One region of the Ligilactobacillus acidipiscis genome, then DNA from elsewhere that is predicted to be linked to it. Evidence: predicted binding sites of a transcription regulator. Region 1 holds the regulator's gene; the other holds the start of a gene.
The links. The regulator CtsR, encoded in region 1, represses protease genes until heat stress. The targets are predictions, from matches to a motif close to TTGGTCAAAAAAGGTCAAANA.

Region 1 (15,565 bases):
TAAAAGGGATCAGTTATGGAGTATAAAACGCATTTAGTATCAACGGTGGTCGTAGGCTTGCCGGTTATGGCAAGTGGCGGACAAGTGGATGTATTGAATATGGGGATGCTGGTATTAGGAAGTTTACTTCCGGATATCGATCATCCGCAATCATTTTTAGGAAAAAGAAATAAAATCGCGAGCGGCCTGACCAATAAGGCATTTGGGCACCGCAAGGCCACTCATTCTTTGGCGGCTTTAGTGCTTGTTTATTGGTTAATGAGCGTGATTGCCGCGCACTATTTGACCAGTCGTGGGATCTATACTCCTTTTTGGCTGACGTTTGGTTATTTATGTCATTTATTAGAAGACAGTTTTTCACGGGATGGTGTTAATTGGTTGTGGCCTAAAAAAAGGAAGGCTATACACGGAGCTCACCAGGTGGTTTTTTATAAGACCGGCGGTTTAGGCGAGTATCTGGTTTTGGGGTTGATGATCTGTTTGCTGGTGATCGAGATCCGCTTGTTGTGGATCGGTCAACTCGACCGTTTGTTGGCTGGCAAGTATCTTACTAACTTGCAAACCTGGCTTTTTTCACTTGACCAGTTTTTACCTTTTATTAAGTGAGAACGTATTTGTTAAAATTTGACTGTGTTTTTTGATAGATTTTTCTTTTTAACTGGTGCTACAATAACAATGTAGTAGGAGTTTTATAAAAATTACAAATACGAAAAATTTTAACAATGAGAAGGGGGCGTAGTTTATGCTCAGAAACCAGGAAATGTTGGTCACTGCAGCTGAAAATCTCAAAGAACACGGTATCAAGAATACACCGCAACGTCAGGCGATTTTAGCTTATTTGATGACTTCGCATGAGCATCCGTCAATTGAAATGATATATGAGCATGTTCGTCAAAGCGGCTTTAGCGTCAGCTTGGCGACTGTTTATAATACGCTTGAATTATTACAAGCTAATAAATTGATCACTGAAGTTGCTCCGGATAATGATGGGCATATGCGCTATGATTATTTGGACAAGCCTCATTATCATGTGATCTGTGTTTCTTGTAATAAGATCGTTGATGTGTTTGATGATTCGTTTAAACAGTTGGAAAAGAAAGCGGCGGTTGAAACAGGTTATCAGATTTATAATAGTCAATATGAAGTTTATGGTCTTTGTCCGGCATGTCAAGCAAAGCAACAAGCAGCGCATGAGTAAAAGACTATTGACTTTTTAGACATGATAGCATAGGATAATTTTAATAATGCAATGAAGTAACGCAGTAGAGTCTTAGGCACTAGTCAAGAGAGCTGATGGTTGCTGGAAATCAGCCTATCCTAAGAACTTGAATTACATTATGGAGCAAGATTCGGTTGATCCCGTTACAGATAGTTAAGGTGACTGCAGCAGTGCAGTAATCTGGGTGGTAACGCGGAAAATTTCGTCCCTGATGTCTTTGAGACATTGGGGGCTTTTTTTGTTTTCAAAAGCCGATGTGGTGATCACTTGGTTCAGCCGACCAAACTAAGGATGGCAATTTGACGTTTTTGGTTTGCAAACAATTGAGCCCATATAGTTAGTATTGATAGAAGCAGAGAGGATGGTAGAATATTGGAAAATATTATTGATGAATTAAGATGGCGTGGAGCTATCAATCAAGTCACAGATGAAGAAGGATTGTACAAACTAGTTAACGATAAGTCGGTTGGCTTATACTGTGGGACAGATCCTACTGGGGATAGTTTGCATATTGGTCATTTGATCCCTTTTATGATGCTTAAAAGATTCCAGATGGCCGGTCATCGTGCTCACATCATTATTGGCGGAGGAACAGGTTCGATCGGCGATCCGTCTGGGCGTAACTCAGAGCGGACTTTGCAATCGATGGAAACTGTTCACCATAACGAAGAAGCTTTGACTGCTCAAATGAAGAAATTGTTTGGTGCTGATAACATTACTGTCGTTAATAATTACGAGTGGTTATCTAAAATCGACTTACTAAGTTTTTTGCGTGATTACGGCAAACTGTTCAACATCAATACAATGCTCAATAAAGAAGTAGTTGCAACTCGTTTGGAAGCCGGGATCTCATTTACTGAGTTTACTTATCAAATCTTGCAGTCCGTTGATTTCCATCATTTGTGGAAAGAACATGATGTGCAGTTGCAGATCGGTGGTGCTGATCAGTGGGGTAATATTACGAGCGGGATCGATCTGATCCATAAAATGGAAGGACAAGAAGCCCAGGCATACGGTTTAACGATCCCACTAATGGTCAAAGCTGATGGAACTAAGTTTGGTAAAACGGCTGGCGGCGCAGTTTGGCTAGATCCAAAGAAGACGACTCCATACGAATTTTATCAGTTCTGGTTGAATCAAGATGATCGTGACGTAGTGAAATACTTGAAGTACTTTACTTTCTTGTCACGCGCAGAGATCGATGAGTTGGCTGAAAAGGTCAAGACTCAACCTGAAAAACGAGAAGCGCAACGTAGGTTAGCTGAAGAAGTAACAGAGTTTGTGCATGGCAAAGACGCTGTTGAACAAGCTGAACGTATTTCGCAGGCACTATTCTCAGGTGATGTTAAGGCTTTGACTGCTGATGATATTGAACAAGGCTTTAAAAATATGCCTTCAGTCGAATGTTCCAGTGAACCGACAAATATTATAGAATGGCTAGTGGATACCGGCATTGAGAAATCTAAACGGCAAGCACGTGAAGATGTCAATAACGGTGCGATCCGGATCAACGGAGATCGTATCAGAGACCTTGAACATGTGATCGATCCAGCGGCTATGTTTGATGGTCGTTTTGTTATAGCTAGACGTGGAAAGAAGCGTTATTTCTTAGCTAATGTTAAGTAAAACCTTAAGTAGATCCGTTTGATCGAAGTAGGGCTCTACTCTTACATAGTTTCTTTTGTTGCAATTTGTAATGAAGTTACGTAAGAGCAGGGCTCTTTTTGTGTTTATATGGTGTGTGATCGGTGCTCTTTAAATTAAAATATAGGTTGAGGGTGCAGTCTTATGTGCTGAGGATAGTTAATTTGTTTTATGGTTGCCGGCAGTTGATCATTGTTATTAGTCGTAAATTTTTAAAAATTTTTTGCATTTTTTAAAGTCGAATTATAGGAAAAAGCAAGGCTATTTCGACTTAAAACTTTATATTTTTTGAAATATTATAGTTTTAAGTTCGTGAATCGAAGAAATTTTGTTATTTTGAATAACTTTAATAAAAAAATGGCAGTTGACGTATTAAGAATTAGCTTGTATATTTATATATGCTGATTGATTAGTTATTAAGTTTCTGATTTTTCTTCACGTTCAGCAAATATTCAATTAAATTTTTTTAAAATTATTGTTGACATTTTTGCTCAGCGTGGTAAACTAATAAAGTTGTCATTTCGGCAACACAGCAAGTAATAATCAAGTGGATCTTTGAAAACTGAACAAAGTTTCGACAAATCAAATGTGTGAGGTCGCTTATCTTAACGATAAGTGCAAACAACATTTGCGAAGTCAATTCGCTAGTAAAATTTATGAGTCACAAACTTTAAAATGAGAGTTTGATCCTGGCTCAGGACGAACGCTGGCGGCGTGCCTAATACATGCAAGTCGAACGCAATCTTTTAACAATGAGTGCTTGCACTCAGCGTTTTAAGTGCGAGTGGCGAACGGGTGAGTAACACGTGGGCAATCTGCCCAAAAGTGGGGGATAACACTTGGAAACAGGTGCTAATACCGCATCAACCGGCTGACCGCATGGTCGGCCGGGCAAAGACGGCGTCAGCTGTCGCTTTTGGATGAGCCCGCGGCGTATTAACTAGTTGGTAAGGTAACGGCTTACCAAGGTGATGATACGTAGCCGAACTGAGAGGTTGATCGGCCACATTGGGACTGAGACACGGCCCAAACTCCTACGGGAGGCAGCAGTAGGGAATCTTCCACAATGGACGCAAGTCTGATGGAGCAACGCCGCGTGTATGAAGAAGGTCTTCGGATCGTAAAATACTGTTGTCAGAGAAGAACACGTGATAGAGTAACTGCTATGACGCTGACGGTATCTGACCAGCAAGTCACGGCTAACTACGTGCCAGCAGCCGCGGTAATACGTAGGTGGCAAGCGTTGTCCGGATTTATTGGGCGTAAAGGGAACGCAGGCGGTCTTTTAAGTCTGATGTGAAAGCCTTCGGCTTAACCGGAGAAGTGCATTGGAAACTGGAAGACTTGAGTGCAGAAGAGGAGAGTGGAACTCCATGTGTAGCGGTGAAATGCGTAGATATATGGAAGAACACCAGTGGCGAAAGCGGCTCTCTGGTCTGTAACTGACGCTGAGGTTCGAAAGCGTGGGGAGCGAACAGGATTAGATACCCTGGTAGTCCACGCTGTAAACGATGAATGCTAGGTGTTGGAGGGTTTCCGCCCTTCGGTGCCGCAGCTAACGCACTAAGCATTCCGCCTGGGGAGTACGATCGCAAGATTGAAACTCAAAGGAATTGACGGGGGCCCGCACAAGCGGTGGAGCATGTGGTTTAATTCGAAGCAACGCGAAGAACCTTACCAGGTCTTGACATCTTTTGACCATCTGAGAGATCAGAATTCCCTTCGGGGACAAAATGACAGGTGGTGCATGGCTGTCGTCAGCTCGTGTCGTGAGATGTTGGGTTAAGTCCCGCAACGAGCGCAACCCTTATTGTCAGTTGCCAGCATTCAGTTGGGCACTCTGGCGAGACTGCCGGTGACAAACCGGAGGAAGGTGGGGATGACGTCAAGTCATCATGCCCCTTATGACCTGGGCTACACACGTGCTACAATGGACGATACAACGAGTCGCGAGACCGCGAGGTTTAGCTAATCTCTGAAAGTCGTTCTCAGTTCGGATCGTAGGCTGCAACTCGCCTACGTGAAGTCGGAATCGCTAGTAATCGCGGATCAGCATGCCGCGGTGAATACGTTCCCGGGCCTTGTACACACCGCCCGTCACACCATGAGAGTTTGTAACACCCAAAGCCGGTGCGGTAACCATTTTGGAGCCAGCCGTCTAAGGTGGGACAGATGATTGGGGTGAAGTCGTAACAAGGTAGCCGTAGGAGAACCTGCGGCTGGATCACCTCCTTTCTAAGGAAAATTACGGAAACTCACACGATTTGTTACATGAAACTTTGTTTGGTTTTGAGAGGTCTACTCTCAATCCATAAATCAATAATTTATGGGCCTATAGCTCAGCTGGTTTAGAGCGCACGCCTGATAAGCGTGAGGTCGATGGTTCGAGTCCATTTAGGCCCATTTGTGATGGGGGTTTAGCTCAGCTGGGAGAGCACCTGCTTTGCAAGCAGGAGGTCAGCGGTTCGATCCCGCTAACCTCCATTGATGACGTTAGTCATCATGGATCCGTTCTTTGAAAACTGAATAACATTTATTTCTTGATCAATAATTTTATTAAACCGAGAACACCGCGTTTGAAAGAGTTTCAAACAAGAATTCAATTATTAAGTATTAAACGCAAACTCATGACCCATTTATCTTTGATAAATGAGAGGTTAAGTTAGGAAGGGCGCATGGTGGATGCCTTGGCACTAGGAGTCGATGAAGGACGTGACTAACTGCGATATGCTTCGGGAAGCTGTAAGTAAGCAATGACCCGGAGATCTCCGAATGGGGCAACCCAATGACTGTAACGAGTTATTATCGCCGGCTGAATACATAGGCCGGTGGAAGACAGACGCAGGGAACTGAAACATCTAAGTACCTGCAGGAAAATAAAGAAATTTCGATTCCCTCAGTAGCGGCGAGCGAACGGGGAACAGCCCAAACCAAGAAGCTTGCTTCTTGGGGTTGTAGGACTGGACATTTGAGTTACCAAGAAAAACTGTAGTCAAACGGCCTGGGAAGGCCGGCTAGAAAGGGTGACAGCCCCGTAGACGAAACAGTTTTTCCTCAGTCCAGGATCCTGAGTACGGCGGAGCACGTGAAACTCCGTCGGAATCCGGGAGGACCATCTCCCAAGGCTAAATACTACCTAGTGACCGATAGTGGACCAGTACCGTGAGGGAAAGGTGAAAAGCACCCCGGGAGGGGAGTGAAACAGTTCCTGAAACCATGTGCCTACAAGTAGTCAGAGCCCGTTAAGGGGTGATGGCGTGCCTTTTGTAGAATGAACCGGCGAGTTACGTTAACGTGCCAGGTTAAGGTGGAAAGACCGGAGCCGCAGCGAAAGCGAGTCTGAACAGGGCGCACGAGTACGTTGACGTAGACCCGAAACCAAGTGACCTACCCATGTCCAGGTTGAAAGTGCGGTAAAACGCACCGGAGGACCGAACCCGTGTATGTTGAAAAATGCTGGGATGAGGTGTGGGTAGCGGTGAAATTCCAAACGAACTTGGAGATAGCTGGTTCTCTCCGAAATAGCTTTAGGGCTAGCCTCGGAAGTTAAGGATCGTGGAGGTAGAGCACTGTTTGGACTAGGGGCCCGTCTTGGGTTACTGAATTCAGATAAACTCCGAATGCCACTGATCTTGTTCCGGGAGTCAGACTGCGAGTGATAAGATCCGTAGTCGAAAGGGAAACAGCCCAGACCACCAATTAAGGTCCCTAAATATGTGTTAAGTGGAAAAGGATGTGGGATCGCACAGACAACTAGGATGTTGGCTCAGAAGCAGCCACCATTCAAAGAGTGCGTAATAGCTCACTAGTCGAGTGATCCTGCGCCGAAAATGTAACGGGGCTAAACACATTACCGAAATTGTGGATCCGACCGTCAGGTCGGGTGGTAGGAGAGCGTTCTAAGGGCGAAGAAGCCGGACCGTCAGGACCGGTGGAGCGCTTAGAAGTGAGAATGCCGGTATGAGTAGCGCAAGGTCAGTGAGAATCTGACCCACCGTATGACTAAGGTTTCCTGGGGAAGGCTCGTCCTCCCAGGGTTAGTCGGGACCTAAGCCGAGGCCGCAAGGCGTAGGCGATGGACAACAGGTGGAGATTCCTGTACTGATCAGATCTGTTTGAGCAATGGAGGGACGCAGGAGGCTAACGGAGCGTGCAGCTGGAATTGCACGTCCAAGCAGCGAGTCGCAAAACGAGTGAAAGGCTTGTTTTGGTGGTAGATGAGCTGTGATGGGGAGCGAAATTTAAGTAGCGAAGGAAGTCATGTCACACTGCCGAGAAAAGCTTCTAGCGAGGATCTGATCACCCGTACCGCAAACCGACACAGGTAGTCGAGGAGAGTATCCTCAGGTGAGCGAGTGAACTCTCGTTAAGGAACTCGGCAAAATGACCCCGTAACTTCGGGAGAAGGGGTGCTGGTCGACAGACCAGCCGCAGTGAATAGGCCCAGGCGACTGTTTATCAAAAACACAGGTTTCTGCAAAATCGTAAGATGACGTATAGGGGCTGACGCCTGCCCGGTGCTGGAAGGTTAAGAGGATGAGTTAGCGCAAGCGAAGCTCAGAATCGAAGCCCCAGTAAACGGCGGCCGTAACTATAACGGTCCTAAGGTAGCGAAATTCCTTGTCGGGTAAGTTCCGACCCGCACGAAAGGCGTAACGATCTGGGCACTGTCTCAACGAGAGACTCGGTGAAATTATAATACCCGTGAAGATGCGGGTTACCCGCGACAGGACGGAAAGACCCCATGGAGCTTTACTGTAGCTTGATATTGGGTGTTCGTGCAACTTGTACAGGATAGGTAGGAGCCGTAGAAAACGGGACGCTAGTCTCGTTGGAGGCAGTGGTGGGATACTACCCTCGTTGTATGAACACTCTAACCCGCGCCGGTTGATCCCGGCGGGAGACAGTGTCTGGTAGGCAGTTTGACTGGGGCGGTCGCCTCCCAAAAGGTAACGGAGGCGCCCAAAGGTTCCCTCAGAATGGTTGGAAATCATTCGCAGAGTGTAAAGGCAGAAGGGAGCTTGACTGTGAGACTTACAAGTCGAGCAGGGACGAAAGTCGGGCTTAGTGATCCGGTGGTTCCGTATGGAAGGGCCATCGCTCAACGGATAAAAGCTACCCTGGGGATAACAGGCTTATCTCCCCCAAGAGTCCACATCGACGGGGAGGTTTGGCACCTCGATGTCGGCTCATCGCATCCTGGGGCTGTAGTCGGTCCCAAGGGTTGGGCTGTTCGCCCATTAAAGCGGTACGCGAGCTGGGTTCAGAACGTCGTGAGACAGTTCGGTCCCTATCCGTCGCGGGCGTAGGAAATTTGCGAGGATCTGTCCTTAGTACGAGAGGACCGGGATGGACACACCGCTGGTGTACCAGTTGTCTTGCCCAAGGCAGCGCTGGGTAGCTAAGTGTGGATGAGATAAACGCTGAAAGCATCTAAGTGCGAAACTCGCCTCAAGATCAGATTTCCCATTCCTTTATGGAAGTAAGACCCCTGAGAGATGATCAGGTAGATAGGATGGAAGTGGAAGTGCCGTGAGGCATGGAGCGGACCATTACTAATCGGTCGAGGACTTAACCAACGAGTCGCGTGAGTGGGCTCGGTCAGATAAAAGCAGCAAGAAATGAATGTTAGTCAGTTTTGAGGGAATGGATCTCTCAAAGAAAAAAACAGAAGTGCGGTGGCGATAGCACGAAGGCTACACCTGTTCCCATGCCGAACACAGCAGTTAAGCTTCGTCACGCCAAGAGTAGTTGGGGGATCGCCCCCTGTGAGGGTAGGTAGCTGCCGCGCTTTGTTTTTGGAGGATTAGCTCAGTTGGGAGAGCGTCTGCCTTACAAGCAGAGGGTCATAGGTTCGACCCCTGTATCCTCCATTTTTCTTGAGTCGTTAGCTCAGTTGGTAGAGCATCTGACTTTTAATCAGAGGGTCGACAGTTCGAGCCTGTCACGACTCATTGCTTTTTTTGCGGGTGTGGCGGAATTGGCAGACGCGCTAGATTTAGGTTCTAGTGTTTTTTAACGTGGGGGTTCGAATCCCTTCACCCGCACCATTTTAATGCCGACTTAGCTCAGTTGGTAGAGCATCTGATTTGTAATCAGAGGGTCGGGCGTTCGAATCGTCTAGTCGGCATATGCGGAAGTAGTTCAGTGGTAGAACATCACCTTGCCATGGTGGGGGTCGCGGGTTCGAATCCCGTCTTCCGCTTCGCTGGAATTTTCAGTGAATTAAATTATAATAGACTTATATGCACCCATAGCGCAATTGGATAGAGTGTCTGACTACGAATCAGAAGGTTGTAGGTTCGACTCCTACTGGGTGCATTTTTTATCGGGAAGTAGCTCAGCTTGGTAGAGCACCTGGTTTGGGACCAGGGGGTCGCAGGTTCGAATCCTGTCTTCCCGATCACTACAATATATCAAAGATAGCTTTATGACAGAGTAATTTGTTATTGAAGTTGTCTTTTGTGTTATTTGCATATGTTCAACGGGAAGTAGCTCAGTTTGGTAGAGCGCCACGTTCGGGACGTGGAGGTCGCAGGTTCGAATCCTGTTTTCCCGATAACTTTGAAGGCAGACGTTTTTGAGGGACTTTGTCAAATAGTGTTGATGGCCCATAGAATTCTATCTTTATGGTAGGGTTCTTTTTTTACTGCCATAGCTAGATTAAAGTGTTTGGGTTGGGAGGCAGGTGCGGGTCCGAAGCGTAGCGAAATGGGCCCGCACCTGCCTCCCACAGTGTTGACCTAAATTTTTTATCTTAGGCATGGATCAATTTGATGCGGATAAAGAAATGCCTTAAGTTACTGAATCCGTAACAGCTACGTTTAAGTTCTTTGATCTTGCGATTGATCCCCTCTAACGGCCCATTAAAGTAGTCATAGAGACAAGCGTTCCTGATCCCTAAGTAGTTCTTTTGAATGGTCCTCATGACGGTATCCATTTCAGTACCATTGGGACGGTAGTTCATAACTAATTGTTGTAAAGTAGCCCGATCGCGGTTGCGAATAAAGGTTAAGATCGTTTGATAGGTCTGATAGTTTTCTGCGAACTGTGGAAAATTCTTGAGTCCCAGATCGACCACATTTTGGGCAGTCGTGTATTCATTTAATCCCCGATAATATTTAACCTGGGAGGTCTCAAGTTGATTTTCAGCTAAGTGGAATAAGCGCCAGTTGCTTTTTAAAACTTTATAGTTGCGGTCGTGGTGGTCGTTGATCCCTTTTAAAACACGCAGCCGTTCATGGTCAAGTGCCCGACCCGCTAACTGAACAATATGGAAACGGTCAAAGACGATCAGGGCGTTAGGAAAAAGACTACGGACGAAAGTCTGATACTGCGCATTCAGATCCATGGTCACCAGTTGAACTTTTTGACGCTCAGAAAGTGTATAAGTATTGGTGAAATACTCGCGGATCGTCTGCGAGAGACGATCTGGCAATAAGGTGACCAAATCATGGGTTTTTGCGTCAATGCAGATAAAAGAAAAGCAGTTCTTAGTTGAACGAAATTCGTCAAAACTGAGAGCTGTCGGCAGCTCTTTGGGCGTTACTAAAGCTCGCTGATCCTTATACAAGATCCGTTGAACCGAGGAAGCTGAGATTCCCACGGTCTGGCTGATCGTTTTGACTGGCAGTGAGTTCTTAGCCAAAGTCGCGATTTCGTGGACTGCTTGGCGGGTGATCGAGTGCCGAGGTGGAGCGAGCTGCGTCTGCGCGCTAAAAGTATGGTGGCAAGTCCGGCACAGATAACGCTGTTTGCGCAAGTTCATGCGGAGCGGTTGTTCACCTAGGCTGGGTAGTCTCATCTTGGTCAGGCGGGTCCCATTCTGAACGATATTCGTGGAACCACAATTAACACAGCGTTCGACGGGGTAAGTCAGCGTAGCTGAAAGCAGTTTTTCGTGAACTCCGGCCTGTGAAAAATCAGTACAAGCTGAAATTTTGATATTTGGGTCTTGGATATTGAGTAAATTTAGGATAGAATCAGTTTGGGACATCATTTATACCTCGCTTTGATTTGGTTTTGTCGCTTTAATCGTAGCATATGAGGACAAATGATGTCCTTTTTTGTACAAAAATAGTGCTGATGAACGCTCATCAACACTAAAAAGTTTAGACCCGTTTTTGACGCCTGTCTTTTTTGTGGCCTAATTTTTGAGAACAGCGAGCAAGGATCTTATTTTGTGCGTTTTAGTTGCAATTTTTTGAACTATGGCCATAATAGAGCATCTGATCAATGTTTTATAGTGAACGATTTGCAGCTGCGGCATGTAATGGATAGCTGTAAGGGACTGAAACATCAAAATGTTAGATAAAGTACCTTGGTTTATGCGCTGAGCGGATCGTATTTTGATAAGTCCTAGGAGTAAGAAAATAAAAACATCAGCGTTAGTGGGGTTAAGAAAAAACGGCCCAAGAAAGACCGTCGTCAAAAGAAATGACAGCTATCGCTAGAGATAAATATAATAAAATAAGTTAGCTTTGTTTCCATGGGTTACTCGCTTTGATTAGTGGTAGTTTAAACAACTCAAAGAAAATACTTGCGGTCAGATCATTATAAGGAGTACAATTTGTCAGCGTGATTTGAAAGATATTTAAACAAATATGGCATTATCTTTGCAATTTGACCATGTTTCCATATATAATAATAGTCAATATTAGTCAAAGTTGGATAATAAGGAATGTGGTTTAAATGCAAAATCGCAACATATCCGATATTATTGAGAAGTATCTCAAAAGTATTTTAGCCGATTCGCAAAAAATAGAGATCAAGCGTTCTGAGATCGCGGAGCAATTTGATGTTGTTCCTTCTCAAATCAACTATGTTATCAAAACGAGGTTTACGATCCAAAATGGATATTTAGTTGAGAGTAAACGCGGTGGCGGCGGATACATTCGGATCGCAAAAGTCAATTTGATCGACGACACCGATGTTTTGGACCAACTGATCGATCTTATCGGAGAAAGTATTACTTCTGGTAAAGCTTTGCAGATCATACAAAGTCTTTACGAGGATAAGTTTTTGACACAAAAAGAAGCAAACCTAGTATTAGCGACTATGGATCGGACGACTTTAGATTTTGCCGATAAACGTTTGGAAAACGCGGTTCGTGCACGGATCTTAGTTAGTGTTTTAAATCGCTTAAGGTGTGCAGATTGATTTGTATCTTGTGATCGTAAAAAATAGCTTAAGTAAAGAAGTCTTCTTTTTTAAAGAAAAGAATTTTTGCTTTAAAAAACCTGACTATATAAGGGGGACTTGAAATGAATGAATCATATACTCCTAGTGCTAAAAGAGTTTTAGAACTCGCACAAGTCAATGCAAATGGCTTTAGGCATCAGGCCATCGGTACGGAACACTTGTTGCTGGCCCTCGTTTCTGAAGAACAGGGGATCGCCCATAAAGTTCTGGCACAATTCGTGATCACGCCCACTGATATCAAGGAAGAAATTGAACGCTTGACAGGTTATGGCACTTTGAAAAGACAAGCACCAGACAATTACTTGCCATATTCACCTAAAGCAAAGAAAATCTTGACTCGTGCCGTTGCTCAAGCAGAATTGTTAAATTCCGAAAAGATCGGGACAGAGCATATTTTATTGGCTTTACTTGAAGATGACGATATTTTGTCATCACGGATCTTGGATAGCTTAAATATCGACATTAAGCGGATCAGACAAACAGTTTTCAGACAGTTGGGGATCAGCCAGACTCAAGTTCGCAGAAATGCGAAGAAAAAAGACAAGGTCGAAGGAACACCTACCTTGGATGGTTTGGCTCGTAACCTAAATGAAATGGCTGAAAATGGTCAGATCGATCCTGTTATCGGCCGACAAAAAGAGGTCACCCGTGTGATCCAGATTTTAAGCCGACGGACTAAAAATAACCCAGTTTTACTGGGGGAGCCAGGTGTTGGTAAAACGGCTATTGCTGAAGGCTTTGCCCAAGAAATCATTAATGATAATGTGCCGGTAGAGCTTACCAACAAACGGGTCATGATGCTCGATATGGGCTCATTAGTTGCTGGAACTAAGTATCGTGGTGAGTTTGAAGATCGACTGAAAAAAATTTTGGATGAAGTTTACCATGACGGCAATGTCATCTTGTTTATCGATGAAATGCATACCTTGATCGGTGCCGGCGGTGCTGAAGGTGCGATCGATGCTTCTAATATCTTGAAACCTGCCTTAGCTCGTGGTGAAATGCAAGTCATTGGAGCCACGACTTTGGATGAATATCAGAAATATGTTGAATCAGACGCTGCTTTGGAGAGACGATTTGCAACGATCATTGTTGATGAACCAACTCCAGAAGAAACAGTTGATATTTTAAAAGGCTTGCGTCCGAAGTATGAAAAGCATCACCAGTTGAAATTATCTGATGAAGCTTTGCAGGCCGCAGTTAAGATGAGTGATCGCTATATTACTAACCATTTCTTGCCGGATAAAGCCATCGATTTGATGGATGAATCTGCTGCTCGAGTTCATATTGCAGCATCTGGCGGCCAACAAAAACTAGCTCGGGCCTCGCATAAGTTAAAAGATGCCAAGGCCGCTAAAGAACAAGCTTTAGTTGATGAAGAATTCGAGGATGCTGCAAAGTACCGTAAACAGGAATTAAAGTGGAAAGAAAAGCTGGCTAAGTTAGAGGCACAAGAAGAAGGACAAGACGGTCATTACACTAAGGAAGTTGGCGAGGAAGATGTTGCTAACGTTGTTTCTGAGTGGACCGGTGTCCCGGTTACTCAGTTAACTAAGAGTGAAAGTGATCGGTTAGTCAATCTGGAAAATATCTTGCACAAACGTGTCATCGGTCAAAATGAAGCAATTGCTGCTATTTCTAAGGCCATTAGGCGTGCTCGCAGCGGCTTAGGCGACCCGACTCGTCCGATCGGTTCGTTTATGTTCTTGGGGCCGACTGGTGTCGGTAAGACTGAATTGGCTAAGGCGTTGGCCGGGGCAATGTTTGGTGATGAAGACAATATGGTCCGGATCGATATGAGTGAATACATGGAGAAATATTCAACCAGTCGTCTGATTGGTGCTCCTCCGGGCTATGTTGGCTATGATGAGGGTGGACAGCTTTCTGAAAAGGTCAGAAATAAGCCGTATTCAGTTGTTTTACTCGATGAAGTTGAAAAAGCTCACCCTGATGTTTTCAACATCTTGCTGCAAGTTTTAGATGATGGTTTCTTAACAGATTCCAAGGGACGCAAGGTCGATTTTAGAAATACGATCATCATCATGACATCTAACTTAGGTGCCACTGATATCCGTGATAAAAAGGAAGTTGGTTTTGGTGCCAAGGCCACTACTGATGAATATCAGGCAATGTCTGATAAGATCAAGGGTCGTTTGAAACAATCTTTCAGACCGGAATTCTTGAACCGAATCGACGAGGTTGTTATTTTCCATTCCTTGGATAAACAACAATTGCATGAAATTGTCAAGTTGATGACCCATGACGTGATCGAACGGATCAAGGAGCAAAATATCAAGCTCAAGATCACACCAGCAGCCATTGACGTTGTTGCTAAGGCAGGATTTGATCCAGAGTATGGTGCGCGTCCAATCAGAAGAGCTGTTCAAAGTGAAATTGAAGACCGATTAAGTGAGTCTTTGCTAGAAGGCAAGATCACGCCGGGGTCAACTGTAACGATCGGTGCTCAAAAGGGCAAGATCTCTTTGAAGGTCAAAGAACAAGAAACAAAAGAACCTGTCACCCAAAGCAAATAGCTTTTGTTCCGGTGATTGACCCTTTGGATCTCAACAGCTTTTAGAGTATTTAGGCTTGACAAAGTTGAAATACTTGGTATAATTAACAATTGCAAAAACTGTGAATTTAGCTATCGGCTGTGATATATTGTCCATGGTTGATAGAGAAATAGCAAAAATAGTGATGTCCATTTTTAGCGACGATCTGTTTTTGCTTTTTTTTGCTTAAAATCACGAAATTTTTTGCATTAGTTGAATTTGTAAATAAAATGTAACATTAGTCTTTTCAGTTTAGTCAGATACTGAATTCACAGAAATATTTTGAGAGGTGAACAATTTGGCAGGACACTTGGTAAAATACGGCAAAAACCGTGTGCGTAGAAGTTATTCCCGCATTAAGGAAGTTCTTGATCTGCCTAACTTGGTCGAGATCCAAACTAATTCCTATAAATGGTTCTTAGATGAAGGTTTACGGGAAATGTTTGAAGACATTATGCCGATCGATGACTTCCAGGGTAAGCTTTCCATGGAATTTGTCGATTATCAACTTTTAGAACCAAAGTATACCGTTGATGAGGCACGTGAACATGATGCTAACTATTCTGCACCACTGCACGTTACTTTGCGTTTGATCAACCATGAAACAGATGAAATCAAATCACAAGACGTGTTCTTCGGTGATTTTCCTTTAATGACTAGGGAAGGAACATTTATTATCAATGGGGCAGAACGTGTTATCGTTTCACAATTAGTTCGTTCCCCTGGTGTGTATTTTAATTCTGAGCTGGATAAGAATGGCCGGACCAACTATGGGACTACAGTCATTCCTAACCGTGGTGCTTGGTTGGAATATGAAACAGACGCTAAGAATATCTCATATGTTCGGATCGACCGGACACGTAAGATCCCGATGACTGAACTGATCCGTGCTTTAGGTTATGGTTCTGACAGTGAGATCTTGGATATGATGGGCGAAACAGATAGTTTA
Region 2 (15,565 bases), 980 kb from region 1:
TGAAATCAAAAACGTTACTATCAATAATGAATTAGTCGAAAAAGAGGGCCAAACCATGAAATTGATTTTTAGCCCCTTACATGGCACAGGGGCAATGCTCGGCGAAAAAGCTTTGCGCCAAGCAGGTTTCAAAAATTTCACGATGGTTCCGGAACAGGCTATTGCTGATGGTGATTTCCCAACAGTGAAAAAGCCCAACCCAGAAGATGCTGCAGCTTTTGACCTTTCGATCAAGTTAGGTCAAGAACAAAATGCTGATCTTTTGATCGCTGTTGACCCAGATGCAGACCGTTTAGGTGCAGCTGTTCGTCAGCCGGATGGTGAATATCAATTATTGACTGGTAACCAGATTGCCGCATTAATGTTGAATTACATTTTGATCGCACATGAAAAAGATGGTAGTTTGTCAGAAAATGCTGCTGTTGTTAAATCGATCGTTTCTAGCGAATTTGCAACAAAAATTGCTGAAAAACATCATGCACGAATGATCAATGTGCTGACAGGCTTTAAATTTATCGCTGAACAGATCAAGGATTTTCAGGCAAATAATAGTCAGAACTTCATGTTTGGCTTTGAAGAAAGTTATGGCTACTTGATCAAACCCTTCGTGCGCGACAAAGATGCTATTCAATCTTTGGTAATGTTAGCGGAAGTTGCTGCTTTCTATCGTGAACAAGGTAAAAATCTTTATGACGGCTTGCAAGATTTATTTAAAGAGTACGGGTATTTCGCTGAAAAGACTATCTCACGGACATTTGATGGGATAGAAGGTGCTGCTCAAATCGAAAGCTTGATGGCTAAGTTTCGTGATGAAGCACCAACTTCGTTTGCAGGTTATTCAGTTACCGCGATGGAAGATTTTGCTAAGTCTGAAAAGAAATTTGCGGATGGAACGATCGAAACGATCGAACTTCCTGAAGCTAATGTTCTGAAGTACCTATTAGAAGATGGAACTTGGATCGCTATTCGTCCTTCAGGTACTGAACCAAAGATCAAGTTTTATATTGGTACACAAGCAGATACAAATGAAAAAGCTCAACAAAAACGGGCTGATTTTGAAAAAGCAATTGATCAATTTGTTAATGAATGATCAGTAAATTTAATAGCTTGGCGATTTAGGATAGATTGACTTGAGAGGAAAACAACAGCAAGTCATTAGTTTGTTATTTTGATGAGCCAAACTTTAGGGGTGGAGTTGTTGCTTCATCTCTATTTTTATACATGAAGAGCAAATCATGGCGTATAGAAGGAGAAGGCCACGGATCTTCACGGTATAAGACGCTTTTAACTTTGCAACGTGGAAGTTGAGCAAGCGCCGCCTTCTGCTATTTGCAAGTCTACTATAAAACAAGTAAAGTCAATCAAAAATATAGCGAAAACATGTTCGGTATGCTACAATATACATTGCTGGCTTTGGCCTGAAACGGAGAATGATCGGGGGGATCTATGGTGATCGAAAGACAAGATGATCATGAATTTGAACTTGTTTCAAAGTATCAACCGACTGGTGACCAACCTCAAGCAATCGATGAATTGACCACTGGAATCAAGAATGGCGAAAAAGCACAGATTTTATTGGGCGCGACAGGGACAGGTAAAACTTTTACTATTTCAAATGTAATTAAGAATGTTAATAAGCCAACACTGGTATTAGCGCACAATAAAACATTAGCGGGGCAATTATATGGTGAGTTTAAAGAGTTCTTTCCTAATAATGCTGTCGAATATTTTGTAAGTTATTATGACTATTACCAACCGGAAGCTTATGTGCCCTCAAGTGATACGTATATTGAGAAAGACTCAAGTATCAATGACGAGATCGATAAGTTGCGGCATTCAGCCACAAGTTCTTTGTTAGAAAGAAACGATGTGATCGTTGTTGCCTCAGTTTCTTCTATCTTCGGATTAGGTGATCCGTCGGAATATAAAGCTCACACGATTTCGTTACGTGTTGGTCAAGAGATAGAACGTGACCGTTTGTTGGGTCAACTAGTGGATATTCAATTTGAGCGCAACGACATCGATTTTCAACGTGGTCGTTTTCGTGTTCGTGGTGATGTTGTGGAAATTTTCCCAGCTTCTCACGATGAGCGTGCTTTAAGAGTCGAGTTCTTTGGTGACGAAATCGATCGAATTCGTGAGGTCGATCCATTAACTGGTGAGATATTGGGTGATCGTGATCACGTAGCCATCTTTCCGGCTACCCACTTTATGACTAACGAGGAACGAATGGAAGAAGCCGTTAGTGGTATTGAAGAGGAATTAAAAGATAGGACCGCCGAGATGAAGGCTGACAATAAATTGTTGGAAGCTCAACGTTTGGAACAACGGACTACTTATGACGTTGAAATGTTGAAAGAAATGGGTTATTGTTCAGGAATCGAGAATTATTCACGCCATATGGATGGACGCAAACCTGGAGAGCCGCCATTTACACTGCTTGATTTCTTTCCAAAAGATTTTTTGATCGTTGTTGATGAATCTCACGTTACTATGCCACAGGTGCGTGGTATGTATAATGGTGACCGTTCTCGGAAACAAATGCTGGTCGATTATGGCTTTCGATTACCAAGTGCGCTTGATAATCGACCGCTAAAACTAGCTGAATTCGAAAAACATGTCAACCAAATCGTTTACATGTCTGCGACTCCAGGTCCATATGAACATGAACAGACTGATGATGTGGTCGAACAGATCATTCGGCCAACTGGTTTGTTGGATCCAGAAGTTGAGGTGCGAAAAACTGAAGGGCAAATGGAAGATCTGGTCGCGGAGATCAATAAACGGGTTGAAAGAAAAGAACGTGTCTTTGTAACTACCTTGACTAAAAAAATGGCTGAAGATTTATCTGATTACTTTAAGGAATTAGGGATCAAGGTCAAATATCTTCATTCGGATATCAAGACTTTAGAAAGAACTGAGATCATTCGTGACTTGCGTTTGGGTAAGTTTGATGTTTTAGTAGGAATTAATTTGCTGCGTGAAGGGATCGATGTTCCTGAGGTTTCTTTGATAGCTATTTTAGATGCAGATAAAGAAGGGTTCTTACGTAATGAAAGATCTTTGATCCAAACTATCGGACGGGCTGCTAGAAATGAGCATGGACATGTTATTTTGTATGCAGATAATGTGACTGATTCAATGCAAAGAGCGATGGATGAAACTCAGAGACGTCGTGAGATCCAACAAAAATATAATAAAGATCATGGTGTTATTCCTCAGACCATTAAAAAAGATATTCGGGCTTCGATCTCTGGAGTATTGCCTGTTAATGATAAGAAGAAGGAATCTGAGGGAGTTGATTTCTCAAACATGAAGAAGTCAGACCAAAAAGAAATGATCGAGAGCTTAGAAAATCAAATGAGGCAAGCGTCAAAACAGCTTAACTTTGAAGACGCAGCAACTTTACGTGATACTATTTTGGAATTAAAAGCACAGATCAGTTAGATAGTTTGCTTATTTGCTGTTAATAGATAAATGTTTGAAAGAGGGAGAGAGATTGGCACAGGATAAAATTGTGATCCATGGCGCACGGGCGCATAATTTAGAAAACATTGATGTTGCTATTCCCAAAAATAAATTGGTCGTTATGACTGGGCTGTCTGGTTCAGGTAAGAGTTCACTGGCCTTTGATACCTTATACGCTGAAGGACAACGCCGTTACGTGGAAAGTCTGTCAGCATATGCTAGGCAATTTTTAGGACAAATGGACAAACCAGATGTTGATTCGATCGACGGTTTATCTCCGGCAATATCGATCGACCAAAAGACAACTTCTAAAAATCCTCGGTCAACTGTGGGAACTGTGACTGAGATCAATGATTATTTGCGTCTTTTATGGGGACGTGTTGGGACACCGATTTGTCCAAATGATGGTCATAAGATCACCAGCCAATCACCTGAACAAATGGTGGATCGGGTATTATCTCTACCAGAAAGAACTAAGCTGCAGGTCTTGGCACCTGTCGTTCGTGAAAAAAAGGGGCAACATAAAAAGGTCTTCGAAAAGATCAAGCGTGAGGGTTTTGTCAGACTGATCGTTGATGGAGAATCCCATGATGTTGAAGAAACATTGGAGCTGGATAAGAACATTAAGCATTCTATCTCAGTCGTTGTGGATCGAATCGTTGTCAAACCAACTGTCAGGTCCCGGCTTTTTGATTCATTTGAATCGGCGTTGCGCTTGTCTGGGGGTTATGCATACGCTGATGTGATCGATGGTGAGACCATTCAATTTTCAGAGAATTTTGCGTGTCCTTATTGTGGGTTTACGATCGGTGAATTAGAACCACGCTTGTTTTCTTTTAATGCTCCATTTGGTGCTTGCCCTGATTGTGACGGATTAGGCGTTAAACTTGAAGTGGATGTTGATTTGGTAGTGCCAGATAAAGACAAAACTTTAAGGGAGGGCGCTTTAGCACCTTGGAATCCGATCAGCTCCCAATATTACCCGACTTTGCTGGCTGAAGCTTGCGAAACATTTGGGATCGATTTGGATACTCCATTCAAAAAGTTGCCAAAAAAGCAACAAAAGACTGTCTTGTATGGAGCGGGTAGCAAAACTTTCCATTTTACCTTTGAAAATGACTTTGGCGGTAAGCGTGACTTAGACATGCAATTTGAGGGTGTAGTCAACAATGTTTCACGTCGTTATCGTGAAACGAACAGTGATTTTACCCGTGATGTTATGAGAAAATATATGACAAGTTTAACTTGTCAGACTTGTCATGGCTATCGTTTAAACCGCAAAGCTCTGTCAGTCAAGATCGGTGGCAAGCATATTGGTGAGGTTTCTGATTATGCGATTGGCGATTCACTGGGCTTTTTTGCTGGATTAACCTTCTCAAAGCAAGATCAGCAGATCGCGCAGCCGATCCTGAAAGAAATTAAAGATCGGCTGTCATTTTTGCAAAACGTTGGTTTGGATTATTTGACTTTGAGTCGGTCGGCCAGGACTTTGTCTGGTGGTGAAGCGCAACGGATCCGCTTGGCAACTCAGATCGGTTCTAACCTTTCAGGGGTTATGTATATCTTAGATGAGCCTTCGATCGGTCTGCATCAACGAGATAATGACCGTTTGATCGCTTCACTGAAAAAAATGCGTGATCTGGGTAATACTTTAATAGTAGTTGAGCACGATGAGGATACGATGCGTGCTGCGGATTATATTGTGGATATTGGCCCTGGTGCTGGTGTTAACGGCGGACAAGTTATGGCTAGCGGGACACCTAAACAGGTCGAAAGATCTGCTAAATCAATTACGGGACAATATCTGGCTGGCAAACGTTATATCTCGGTTCCTAAAAAACGCCGGCAAGGTAATGGCAAAGTTGTTACGGTTACTGGTGCCAGTGAAAATAATTTAAAAGACATCACAGTTGACTTTCCCTTGGGTAAGTTTATAACTGTGACTGGTGTTTCAGGTTCTGGTAAATCAACTTTGGTCAACATGATTTTAAAACGTGCTTTAGCACAAAAGTTAACACGTAATTCTGAAAAACCAGGGAAATACAAGAAGATCTCTGGCTTTGATTCGTTGGAAAAAGTTATCGATATTGATCAGTCACCGATCGGACGGACACCACGGAGTAATCCGGCCACTTATACCGGTGTATTTGACGATGTGAGAGCTTTGTTTGCTCAAACAAACGAGGCAAAAATGCGCGGTTATAGTAAGGGCAGGTTTAGTTTTAACGTTAAAGGCGGACGTTGTGAAGCTTGCAAAGGTGACGGGATCATTAAAATTGCGATGAACTTCTTACCAGATGTCTATGTGCCATGTGAAGTTTGCCATGGTACACGTTTTAATTCGGAAACTTTGGAAATCGAGTATAAGGGTAAAAATATTTCTGAGATCTTAGATATGACTGTGGAAGAGGCCTTGGCTTTCTTTGAACCTATTCCTAAGATCAAACGTAAGCTGCAAACTATTATGGATGTTGGATTAGGCTATGTGAAACTGGGCCAGCCGGCCACTACCTTATCTGGCGGCGAGGCTCAGCGAATGAAACTTGCATCTGAATTACACCGTAAATCAAACGGCAAAACATTTTATATTTTAGATGAACCTACAACTGGTCTGCACACAGAAGACGTTAAAAATTTGTTGACCGTTTTACAAAGATTGGTTGATAAAGGAAACACCGTTTTAGTGATCGAACATAATTTAGACGTGATCAAAACTTCTGATCATCTTATCGATCTGGGACCTGAAGGCGGAGAAGGCGGAGGTCAAATCGTTGTGACCGGTACGCCAGAAGAGGTTGCTGATTGTAAAGAAAGTTATACCGGTCAGTATTTAAAAGGCGTTTTAGAAAAGAGCAAGCATGAATAGCTAATTGATACTTTTGCAGGTAGATAACTTGCATTTTACAGTGAAACTGCTAAAGTTGATTTATATTTATTTGAAGATTGGAGAGATCATTTTGGCAAAAGTTGAAAGTTTTACATTGGACCATACAGCTGTTAAAGCTCCCTATGTTCGTTTGATCACTACTGAAGAAGGCGCCAAAGGTGATAAGATCGCTAATTACGATCTGCGCTTGGTTCAACCTAATGAAAATGCTATTCCTACTGCAGGATTGCATACTATCGAGCACATGTTAGCAGGCTACTTGCGTGACTATATGGATGGTGTGATCGATTGTTCTCCATTTGGCTGCCGGACAGGATTTCATTTGATTACTTGGGGTGAACATGACACCGTTGAAGTGGCAACAGCTTTGAAGAAGTCCTTGGAAGATATTTCTCAAGCATCATGGGATGATGTTCAAGGAACTGATATTAAGAGCTGTGGGAACTATCGTGACCATTCCTTGTTCTCAGCTCAAGAGTGGGCTAAAAAAATCTTATCTGAAGGCATTTCTTCAGATCCATATGAACGTAAAGTTGTTGAATAACAAGTAAAATTTGACTCAAGGGATCTCCTGAGTCTTTTTTTATTTCTGATTTTGCAGCGAAGGTTTTCTAATGAACGCAAAAAATATATAATTGAGAAGAACGTTCAAGCTGTGAAAAAGTTCGTTTTCGGAGCTTGAGTAACTGAGCTCATCATGAACAAAATATACCATGAATATAATTGTTGCCAGAGGTGTAAAAATGGAGGAAAAATATCAGAGTATTTTTGATATAGTGGGGCCGGTCATGGTCGGACCGTCAAGTTCGCATACAGCAGGAGCGGCTAAACTTGGCAAGAAAGCAGGGCAGCTTTTAAAGAATAGACCACAAAAAATAAGAATTGATTACTATGAATCTTTTGCCAAAACACATGTCGGCCACGGAACTGATCTTGCAATAGTGGGAGGGATCCTTGGAATGGATGCAGATAATCCGGCACTTGCGAACTCCCTAGAAATAATCAAAGCACAAGCCATCTCTTTGCAGATCAATGAATTAAGTGAACCAAGTCCGATCGGCCACCCGAACACGGCTGCAATTACATTGAGTGACGGCAAAAACAAGATTTTTCTTTGTGGTTGTTCTATTGGGGGAGGAAAAATCGAGGTCAAGCAGATCGAACTTGATGGATATAACATTGAATTGCCTGGTTCACTTCCAGTCATCTTGTTTAAGTGTTCTCCTCGATCACTAGTCAAGATCTTAGAAAAGTTATCTGATATGGGATCGATCGTCACTGCACAAAACTTTTGTCATTTTGCGGAATGGGAAAATTTATATGCCCTTAATTTAAAAGAAATGCCAGTTAATGATCTCGAAAGAAAAATTCAAAAATATTGTGACAATTTAATTTGTTTATGAGTAAGGAGAAAAAAATGTATCAAAGTATTGCTGAAATAGTGCAAACTGCTCAACAACGCGGTGTAACCATCGCAAAGCTGATGCTCGAACAAGAAAGTACATATTCTGGTAAAACGGCCGAAGAGATCATAAAGCAAATGAGCGAACAGTTGACAGCAATGAGCTTGGCAGCAAGTAAAGGCTTGACTGGAAACGGTGTTGCGTCAAAAACGGGTTTGACTGGACACCAGGCGGCAAAATTGGCCAAGTATCATCAACGAGGGAAAACTCTTTCTGGCGACATAGTCTTGACGGCGATGGAAAATGCGATCGCCACAAATGAGGTCAATGCCGCTATGGGAGTTGTTTGTGCTGCTCCAACAGCGGGATCTTCTGGAACTTTGCCGGGTGTTTTGTTTGCATTAGAAAAAAAGTTGAATTTAAGTCGGAGGAATGAAATCGACTTTTTATTGTGTGCTAGCGGTTTTGGCTTGATCGTGGCTAATCATGCCACGATCGCTGGCGCGACAGGCGGCTGTCAGGCTGAAGTCGGCAGTGCTTCTGCAATGGCTGCCGCTGCTGCAGTTGAAGTTAGTGGTGGGACACCGCAACAGTCTGCGGAGGCTTTTGCATTTTCGTTAAGTAATTTGTTGGGTTTGGTTTGTGATCCGGTTGCAGGTTTGGTTGAAGTACCATGTGTGGATCGAAATGTTGTTGGTGCAGTCAATGCTTTGGCTGCCGCTGATATGGCTTTAGCAGGATTGACTAACACGATCCCAGCTGATGAAGTTATCATGGCAATGAAAGATGTTGGTGAAAGAATGCCGCGAGAACTTCGTGAAACTGGGCTAGGAGGATTGGCTGCAACCCCGACGGGAAATCAAATCAAATTCAATATTTTCGGTATAGAGGCTTAATTTTATCATGCAATTTGTGTTGCCGGGCGAAATACAAAGAAATAATAGTTTAAGAAGTGATTATATTTAATGACACGCCCGGATTGTTGTGGTATTCTAGGAAAGAATGTTTGAAATTGGAGGATCGATAATGAGTGAACAATTTGAACTAGTAATTTTAACAGGGATGAGTGGTGCTGGTAAGACAGTTGCAATGCAAAGTTTTGAAGATTTAGGTTATTTTTGCATTGACAATATGCCACCGACATTGATTCCAAAGTTTTATGAGTTGCTGCAAGATACTGGTAAAATTCAAAAAGTTGCTTTGGGGATCGATTTACGTTCGCGTTCATTTTATGATCAGATCATTGAGATATTGCATAATATTGAGGATCAAAGAGCTGTCAATGTAAAAATTGTTTTTCTTGATGCATCTAATGAAGAACTGGTTTCTCGGTATAAAGAAACCAGACGAGCACATCCTTTAGCTCGTGAAGGTCGGTTGTTAGATGGGATTGCTAAGGAAAGGGAACTACTGGCTGAAATCAAAACGCAGGCGCAGCTGGTGATTGATACAACTAAATTGTCTCCGCGACAGTTGCGTGAAGAAATATTCCATACGTTTGAAAGCGGCAAGGAAACTCCTTTTCATATTGAAGTTTTGTCATTCGGCTTTAAATATGGTTTGCCGATCGATGCCGATATCGTTATGGATGTTCGCTTCCTGCCTAATCCTTATTATGTACCAGAACTAAAGGGTAAAACGGGCTTGGATAAACCTGTTGAGGATTATGTCATGAATTCAATCGGTGCCCAAAGTTTTTACGAACAATTTGCGCACTTACTTGAATCGATCCTTCCAGGTTATGTTAAAGAAGGCAAATCAAGTGTAGTTATCGCGATAGGCTGTACAGGCGGTCAACATCGGTCAGTGGCACTGACTAACTTGATCGGCAAACGGTTAAAGAAAAAATATCCGGTGCGGATCTCACACCGCGACATGAACAAGCGGAAGGAGACTGTTAACCGGTCATGAGTAATTGTAATAGAAATGGTCAGCGCCCTAAAATAGTAGTGATCGGGGGAGGAACTGGCTTGCCGGTCGTATTACATGGACTGCGTAAGAAAAATGCTGATATTACTGCGGTGGTAACTGTGGCTGATGATGGCGGGTCATCTGGCGTGATCAGGGATTATATCAATGTTGTCCCACCTGGAGATATTAGAAATGTTCTAGTAGCTTTGTCTGATATCCCTCAGATTTATAAAGATATTTTTCAATATCGTTTTGATACCAAAGATCAGTTTTTTTCGGGGCATGCGATCGGAAATTTGATTATTGCGGCATTATCAGAGATGAATGGTGATGACATATTTTCCGCCGTGCAAAAGCTGTCACAGATGATGCGTATCGACGGCAAGGTCTATCCGGCAGCCAGCGTTCCCTTGGCTTTGAATGCTGAGTTCAGCGATGGCACTTGTTTGTCTGGAGAAGCCGAGATCACTGCTGCTGAGAAAAATATAAAAAAAGTCTGGGTCACGAGCAATGACGGCTCTAAACCTGAAGCTCGCCCTGAAGTGATCAAAGCCATTATGGAGGCAGATCAGATCGTATTAGGTCCAGGTAGTTTATTCACGAGTATCTTACCCAATTTAATGATCGAAAATGTTGGTCGTGCTGTTTGTGAAACTCAAGCGGAAGTTGTCTATATCTGCAATATTATGACGCAAAAGGGTGAAACTGAGAAGTTTACGGATGCTGATCATGTCCGCGTTTTAAATAATCATTTGGGTGATAACTTCGTGGATACTGTACTGGTAAATACTGAAGAAGTCCCGCAAGATTATATGGATTATCAAAAATATAATGAGATCTTAGACCAGGTCAAATATGACTTTGCCGGCTTGCGCGAGCAAAATTGTCGTGTGATCTCAGATAATTTTTTGAAACTCAGAGATCATGGCGTTTTTCATAATGGAAAAAAAGTCGTTGAAGAGCTGATACGACTGACAGGTCGTCCAAATTCCTGGGTCGTTGATAGATATAACTAAGGTAAATCTGTTAGTCAGTTTATTCACTTTAATGAAGGGAGGTCGGAGTATTGTCTTATGCTAGTGATGTAAAAAAAGAGTTGACTACTTTAGAGGTCAATCATCTTAAAAATGGTAAGGCTGAATTGACGGCATTGATCCGTATGAACGGTGCGTTAAGTTTGATCGATCATCAATTTGTGTTGAGTATTCAAACCGAAAATCCTGCAACTGCACGGAGGATCTATTGGTTGTTAGAAAAATTTTATGGTATCAAGAGTGAATTGATCGTTAGACGTAAAATGAAGTTAAAGAAAAATAATTTATACATTGTTCGTCTGCGCTCCGGCAGCAGCGAGGTTTTACATGACTTGAATATAATTGATGGCTTGCAGATCAAACAAACTGTGAACAATGATTTCTTGACTACGGATGGCCCTGTCCGTTCTTATTTACGCGGTGCCTTTTTAGCAACAGGTTCCGTGAATAATCCCGAAACGAGTCGTTACCACTTGGAAATTTATTCACTCTATGAGGAACATAATGATTCTATTTGCGAAATGATGAATCACTATCATTTGAATGCACGCAAAACTGAACGGCGTAGCGGCTATATCACTTATTTAAAAGAGGGAGAAAAGATTGCTGACTTTTTGTCTTTGATCGGGGCAACAAGTTCAATGCTAAAGTTTGAGGATATTCGCATTATGCGTGATATGCGTAATTCGGTCAACCGGATCGTGAATTGCGAAAATGCTAATATGAACAAAGTTGCTGACGCAGCCACTAAGCAGATCGAAAATATTAAGCTGATCGATGATGTTGTTGGTTTAAACAAGTTGCCGGTTAAATTGCAACAAGTTGCTATTTCTCGGGTTGCCCATCCGGAAGTTAGTTTGAAAGAATTGGGTGACCTAGTGGAAGGCGGTCCGATTTCTAAATCAGGTGTAAATCACCGTCTACGTAAAATAAATGAATATGCTAATAAAATCAAGACCGGAACATTTGCTGATTAAAATGCTTGATCAAAAAGGTATTTTTTCAAATAATGTTCGGTAGTCCATGAGAACTCTATCTTTTAGGTAGGGCTCTTTTTTATGTTTTAAGCCAAAAAAAGAACCATAGCTCACAATGTAGAGTTACAGTTCTTTGTTATTAGAAATTAAAGCTTATTCGGCTTTCTTCTTGTTCTTCATAATACCATCGATCAAACCATATTTAACGGCTTCTTCAGCGGTCATAAAGTTATCACGTTCGGTATCGCGGTTGATCGTTTCGATGTCTTGGCCTGTGCGTTCGGCTAAGATCTTGTTGATCAAGTTACGTGTCTTCGAGATATGCTCAGCAGCGATCTGAATTTCAGTTGATTGACCCTGAGCACCGCCTAATGGCTGATGGATCAATATTTCAGAGTTTGGTAGAGCAAAACGCTTGCCATCAGCACCTGCCGTAGACAAGATAGATGCCATTGAAGCAGCTATGCCCAAGACGATAGTCTGAACATCGGAATTTACGAAATTCATCGTGTCATAAATGGCCAATCCAGCTGAAACAGAGCCACCAGGTGAGTTGATGTACATATAGATGTCTTTTTCAGAGTCCTGTGCATCTAAGAAAAGCAACTGCGCGATCACGGCATTTGCCATGTCATCTGTGACTTCACCAGAAACCATAATGATCCTATCCTTTAAGAGACGAGAATAGATATCATAAGCACGTTCTCCTTGTGGAGACTGTTCAATAACTGTGGGTACTAAATTCATAGTAATAAATACCTCCTGCTCGTTAATTGATTGCATGAAATTCTTTTTTCATGACTTTGATTTATAGTTTACCCTATAGGTCAAAAAAGGTCAAACTTGAAGCATTATTTTTTGTTTAGTGCAGGATTTTAATTTCTTATCGCTTTCGTTAGTGGATATTAATTGGATATATAATGTATAATGATGGATGAAGAAAGGACGATAAGTTGACTATTGGCTTGGCAAAAGTCAAATGTAAGCAAAGAAAAAAGCCTTTGAAATCAAAGGCTTTAAACCGTATGCTACATTAGGTCAAGTATCCATGCGCCAGCAGGGAGTCGAACCCTGATTACAAGAACCGGAATCTTGTGTGCGATCCATTACACTACCGGCGCGTACTTATATATAGTAACTTAAATGTTATTAAATTACAAGATAAATTTATTGAAAACCACTTATTGAATTTTAAAAGGGGAAGTCAGCATGACACTGCAACAAGGACTTGGTCAACAACAAAATCAAATTCAAAAACTGGCAATGACTCAAAGAATGCAGCAGTCAATCAGGATGCTAAAGTTTAGCTCGGATGAGCTCCAGAATTTTTTGAAACAACAGGAACTGGAAAACCCATTTATGGTGATCAATCCGCGAAATTCAAATGCTAGTTCAAATGTCGTCAGCGTTTCTAAGGCGGCCAACAATGAAACGGATTGGACTGAATTCGCAACTTCTAAACAAAGCCGCTCGCTTTTTGACTATCTGCTAGATCAAGTGCATTTGACCATGAGAAAAACTCCTCTGCGGGGGTGGGTCATTTTTTTAGTAAATCATTTAGATTCAAATGGATATTTAGACTTGGATCTAGAGACTTTGGTAAAAAGTGAATTGATCGATAAGGTGATGCTGATCGATGCATTGACGCTTTTGCAAAATTTAGATCCGCCGGGTGTAGGGGCCAGAAACTTACAAGAATGTTTGATCTTGCAAACTAGAAACGACGATTTTGCTCCAAAACATACCGAAGAAATTTTGCAAAATGATTTTTCAGATTTTATTGATCGTCATTGGAAAGCACTGACACAAAAATATGAGATCACTTTGACTCAAGTACAAGATATTTTAGATTATGTCCAAACACTTTCTCCTACTCCCGGTTCAGAGTATAGCCAAGATGAGATCGGGTATATCCAACCAGATCTCGTTTTAAAAGAAGCTGCTGATGACAAGTTAGATGTTAAGGCTACTAAACAGACCTTGCCGAAAGTCGTTTTTAGGGAAAATTATTTTAATGAGATGCTAAAGACTAACGATCCGCAAGTTAAAAAATACGCTGAAGATAAGAAAAAAGAATTTGCAGAGATCTATCGCGATATTGAGCAAAGAGGCTCGACTCTTTTGCGGGGAGGTCGTGAGATAATTAAACGGCAAAAAAATTTTTTACTAGACCCTAAGCAAGCGTTGGTACCTTTGTTGTTACGGGATGTGGCGAATTCTTTACAGTTGCATGAATCGACGATCAGTCGGACTGTAAATGGTAAGTATCTGCAAACGAAACATGGTGTATATGAATTAAAGTATTTCTTCACACAAGCTGTAAATTATAGTACAGAAGGGGCAGTTTTGACTGCAAGTGATGTCAAAGCACGGATAAAGGCCGCAATAATGGCCGAAAATAAGCTTAAACCACTATCGGATCAAAAAATTAGTCAACTTTTGGCAAAAGAGGGACTAGAATTGTCCCGCAGAACAGTTGCAAAATATCGTGAACAGTTAAATATTCCCAGCTCTTCTAAAAGAAAAAAATATTAGTGAAAAATAAAAGTTCACAAATTTCATAGTTGTCTTCACCTTTTCACAATAATAATTCGTATTTTCACAAATATCGTTGATATGGTTGCTGCAATTGAGTATAAAAGCAATAATTTCATGAAAATGAACGAGAAGAGTTTGAAAAAATTGCTTCACAAAACTTGCAATACCTTTATATTGTTGTTATAATTCACTTGTAAATAAGGAAACAGTTTGCTGGATTTTCAGTTTAATTGTGATTCTTATTTAAATAGATTGTTGGACATTATCAGTCCCAGGGGAGAGACGACCGATGAACCGTGAACTCGAGTGGATTCAAACTGTCGTTCCCGATATGATCGATGTCTTAAGTCGCCGGTTTTTGATCTTAAAAAAAATTAAGACAGATCGGCCAGTAGGACGAAGGACTTTAGCTGCTCAACTCAAGTTAAGTGAGCGAGCCCTTCGTACCGAAACTGATTTTTTGAAAGAGCAGGGCCTGATCGATTCAAGCAAATCAGGGATGACTCTTACCGAAAATGGTGCACTGGTCGTTCGTAGTCTGGGTGAATTTATGGATCAGATGCTGACACTACAAGCAACTGAGAAAGAGTTAACTGCCTTATTTGGCGGTATTCGTTGTTTGGTGGTCTTTGGCGATAGTGATGAGGATGAAGCAGTGACGTGTTCGATGGGGCAGACTGTTAATGAGATTTTGCAGGCTTTGTTACCACAAGGGCACAATATAATCGCTGTGATGGGCGGCACAACAATGGCCGCCGTTGCACAGTCGCTGGACTCAGAACTAACAACCGGGCGCGATTTGATGTTCGTTCCTGCTCGTGGCGGGATCGGAGAAAGAGTGGATGTTCAGGCTAACAATATTTCTGCTCAGATGGCCGAAAGAACCAAGGGCCAACATAGAGCACTTTATGTTCCTGAACATGTTAGCGAGAAAACTTATGAGCCGTTATTGCGCGAACCTGCCGTTCGAGAAGTGATCGAGATGATCAGGCAGAGTAATGCGGTGATCCATAGCATCGGTGAGGCGATTCCGATGGCAAAGAGACGTTCGATGTCGCAAACTGCCATTGATTCACTTAAACAGAAAGGTGCTGTCGGTGAAGCATTTGGTTATTTCTTCAATGAAAAAGGAGAAGTGGTCCAAAAGCTTTCCCGAATTGGATTGCAACTAGAGGATCTCGCTTCGATGAAATGTGTTGTTGCCGTGGCCGGCGGATCATCTAAAGGTCATGCGATCGCAGCATATATGAAACTTGCTCCCAGTCAGACATATTTGATTACTGACCAAGGAGCTGCTAACATGATTTTAAAAGGGTAGTGTTTAGCCGCATTACTTTTTAAAATAAA

Region 2: BQ5903_RS04200 (ATP-dependent Clp protease proteolytic subunit) is a predicted target of CtsR. The motif match lies at 12,504-12,524, and genes of this name have one in related genera.

Annotation. Positions count from the first base shown of each region.
Region 1 covers NZ_LT630287.1:1,910,342-1,925,906, reverse strand. The annotation lists gene BQ5903_RS09015 (metal-dependent hydrolase) at 16-606, shown strand; gene BQ5903_RS09010 (Fur family transcriptional regulator) at 743-1,198, shown strand; T-box leader at 1,241-1,432, shown strand; gene tyrS (tyrosine--tRNA ligase) at 1,592-2,845, shown strand; rRNA gene BQ5903_RS09000 (16S ribosomal RNA) at 3,535-5,098, shown strand; tRNA gene BQ5903_RS08995 (tRNA-Ile) at 5,192-5,266, shown strand; tRNA gene BQ5903_RS08990 (tRNA-Ala) at 5,275-5,347, shown strand; rRNA gene BQ5903_RS08985 (23S ribosomal RNA) at 5,519-8,442, shown strand; rRNA gene rrf (5S ribosomal RNA) at 8,538-8,654, shown strand; tRNA gene BQ5903_RS08975 (tRNA-Val) at 8,664-8,736, shown strand; tRNA gene BQ5903_RS08970 (tRNA-Lys) at 8,745-8,817, shown strand; tRNA gene BQ5903_RS08965 (tRNA-Leu) at 8,829-8,913, shown strand; tRNA gene BQ5903_RS08960 (tRNA-Thr) at 8,921-8,993, shown strand; tRNA gene BQ5903_RS08955 (tRNA-Gly) at 8,997-9,068, shown strand; tRNA gene BQ5903_RS08950 (tRNA-Arg) at 9,111-9,184, shown strand; tRNA gene BQ5903_RS08945 (tRNA-Pro) at 9,193-9,266, shown strand; tRNA gene BQ5903_RS08940 (tRNA-Pro) at 9,349-9,422, shown strand; gene BQ5903_RS08935 (ISL3 family transposase) at 9,621-10,862, opposite strand; gene BQ5903_RS08930 (CtsR family transcriptional regulator) at 11,555-12,022, shown strand; gene BQ5903_RS08925 (ATP-dependent Clp protease ATP-binding subunit) at 12,127-14,598, shown strand; gene rpoB (DNA-directed RNA polymerase subunit beta) at 14,906-15,565, shown strand, end outside.
Region 2 covers NZ_LT630287.1:926,430-941,994, forward strand. The annotation lists gene BQ5903_RS04155 (phospho-sugar mutase) at 1-1,090, shown strand, start outside; gene uvrB (excinuclease ABC subunit UvrB) at 1,450-3,447, shown strand; gene uvrA (excinuclease ABC subunit UvrA) at 3,500-6,334, shown strand; gene BQ5903_RS04170 (S-ribosylhomocysteine lyase) at 6,426-6,899, shown strand; gene BQ5903_RS04175 (serine dehydratase beta chain) at 7,099-7,758, shown strand; gene sdaAA (L-serine ammonia-lyase, iron-sulfur-dependent, subunit alpha) at 7,773-8,654, shown strand; gene rapZ (RNase adapter RapZ) at 8,785-9,669, shown strand; gene BQ5903_RS04190 (gluconeogenesis factor YvcK family protein) at 9,666-10,685, shown strand; gene whiA (DNA-binding protein WhiA) at 10,736-11,680, shown strand; gene BQ5903_RS04200 (ATP-dependent Clp protease proteolytic subunit) at 11,834-12,427, opposite strand; tRNA gene BQ5903_RS04205 (tRNA-Arg) at 12,730-12,801, opposite strand; gene rpoN (RNA polymerase factor sigma-54) at 12,890-14,215, shown strand; gene BQ5903_RS04215 (sugar-binding transcriptional regulator) at 14,508-15,536, shown strand.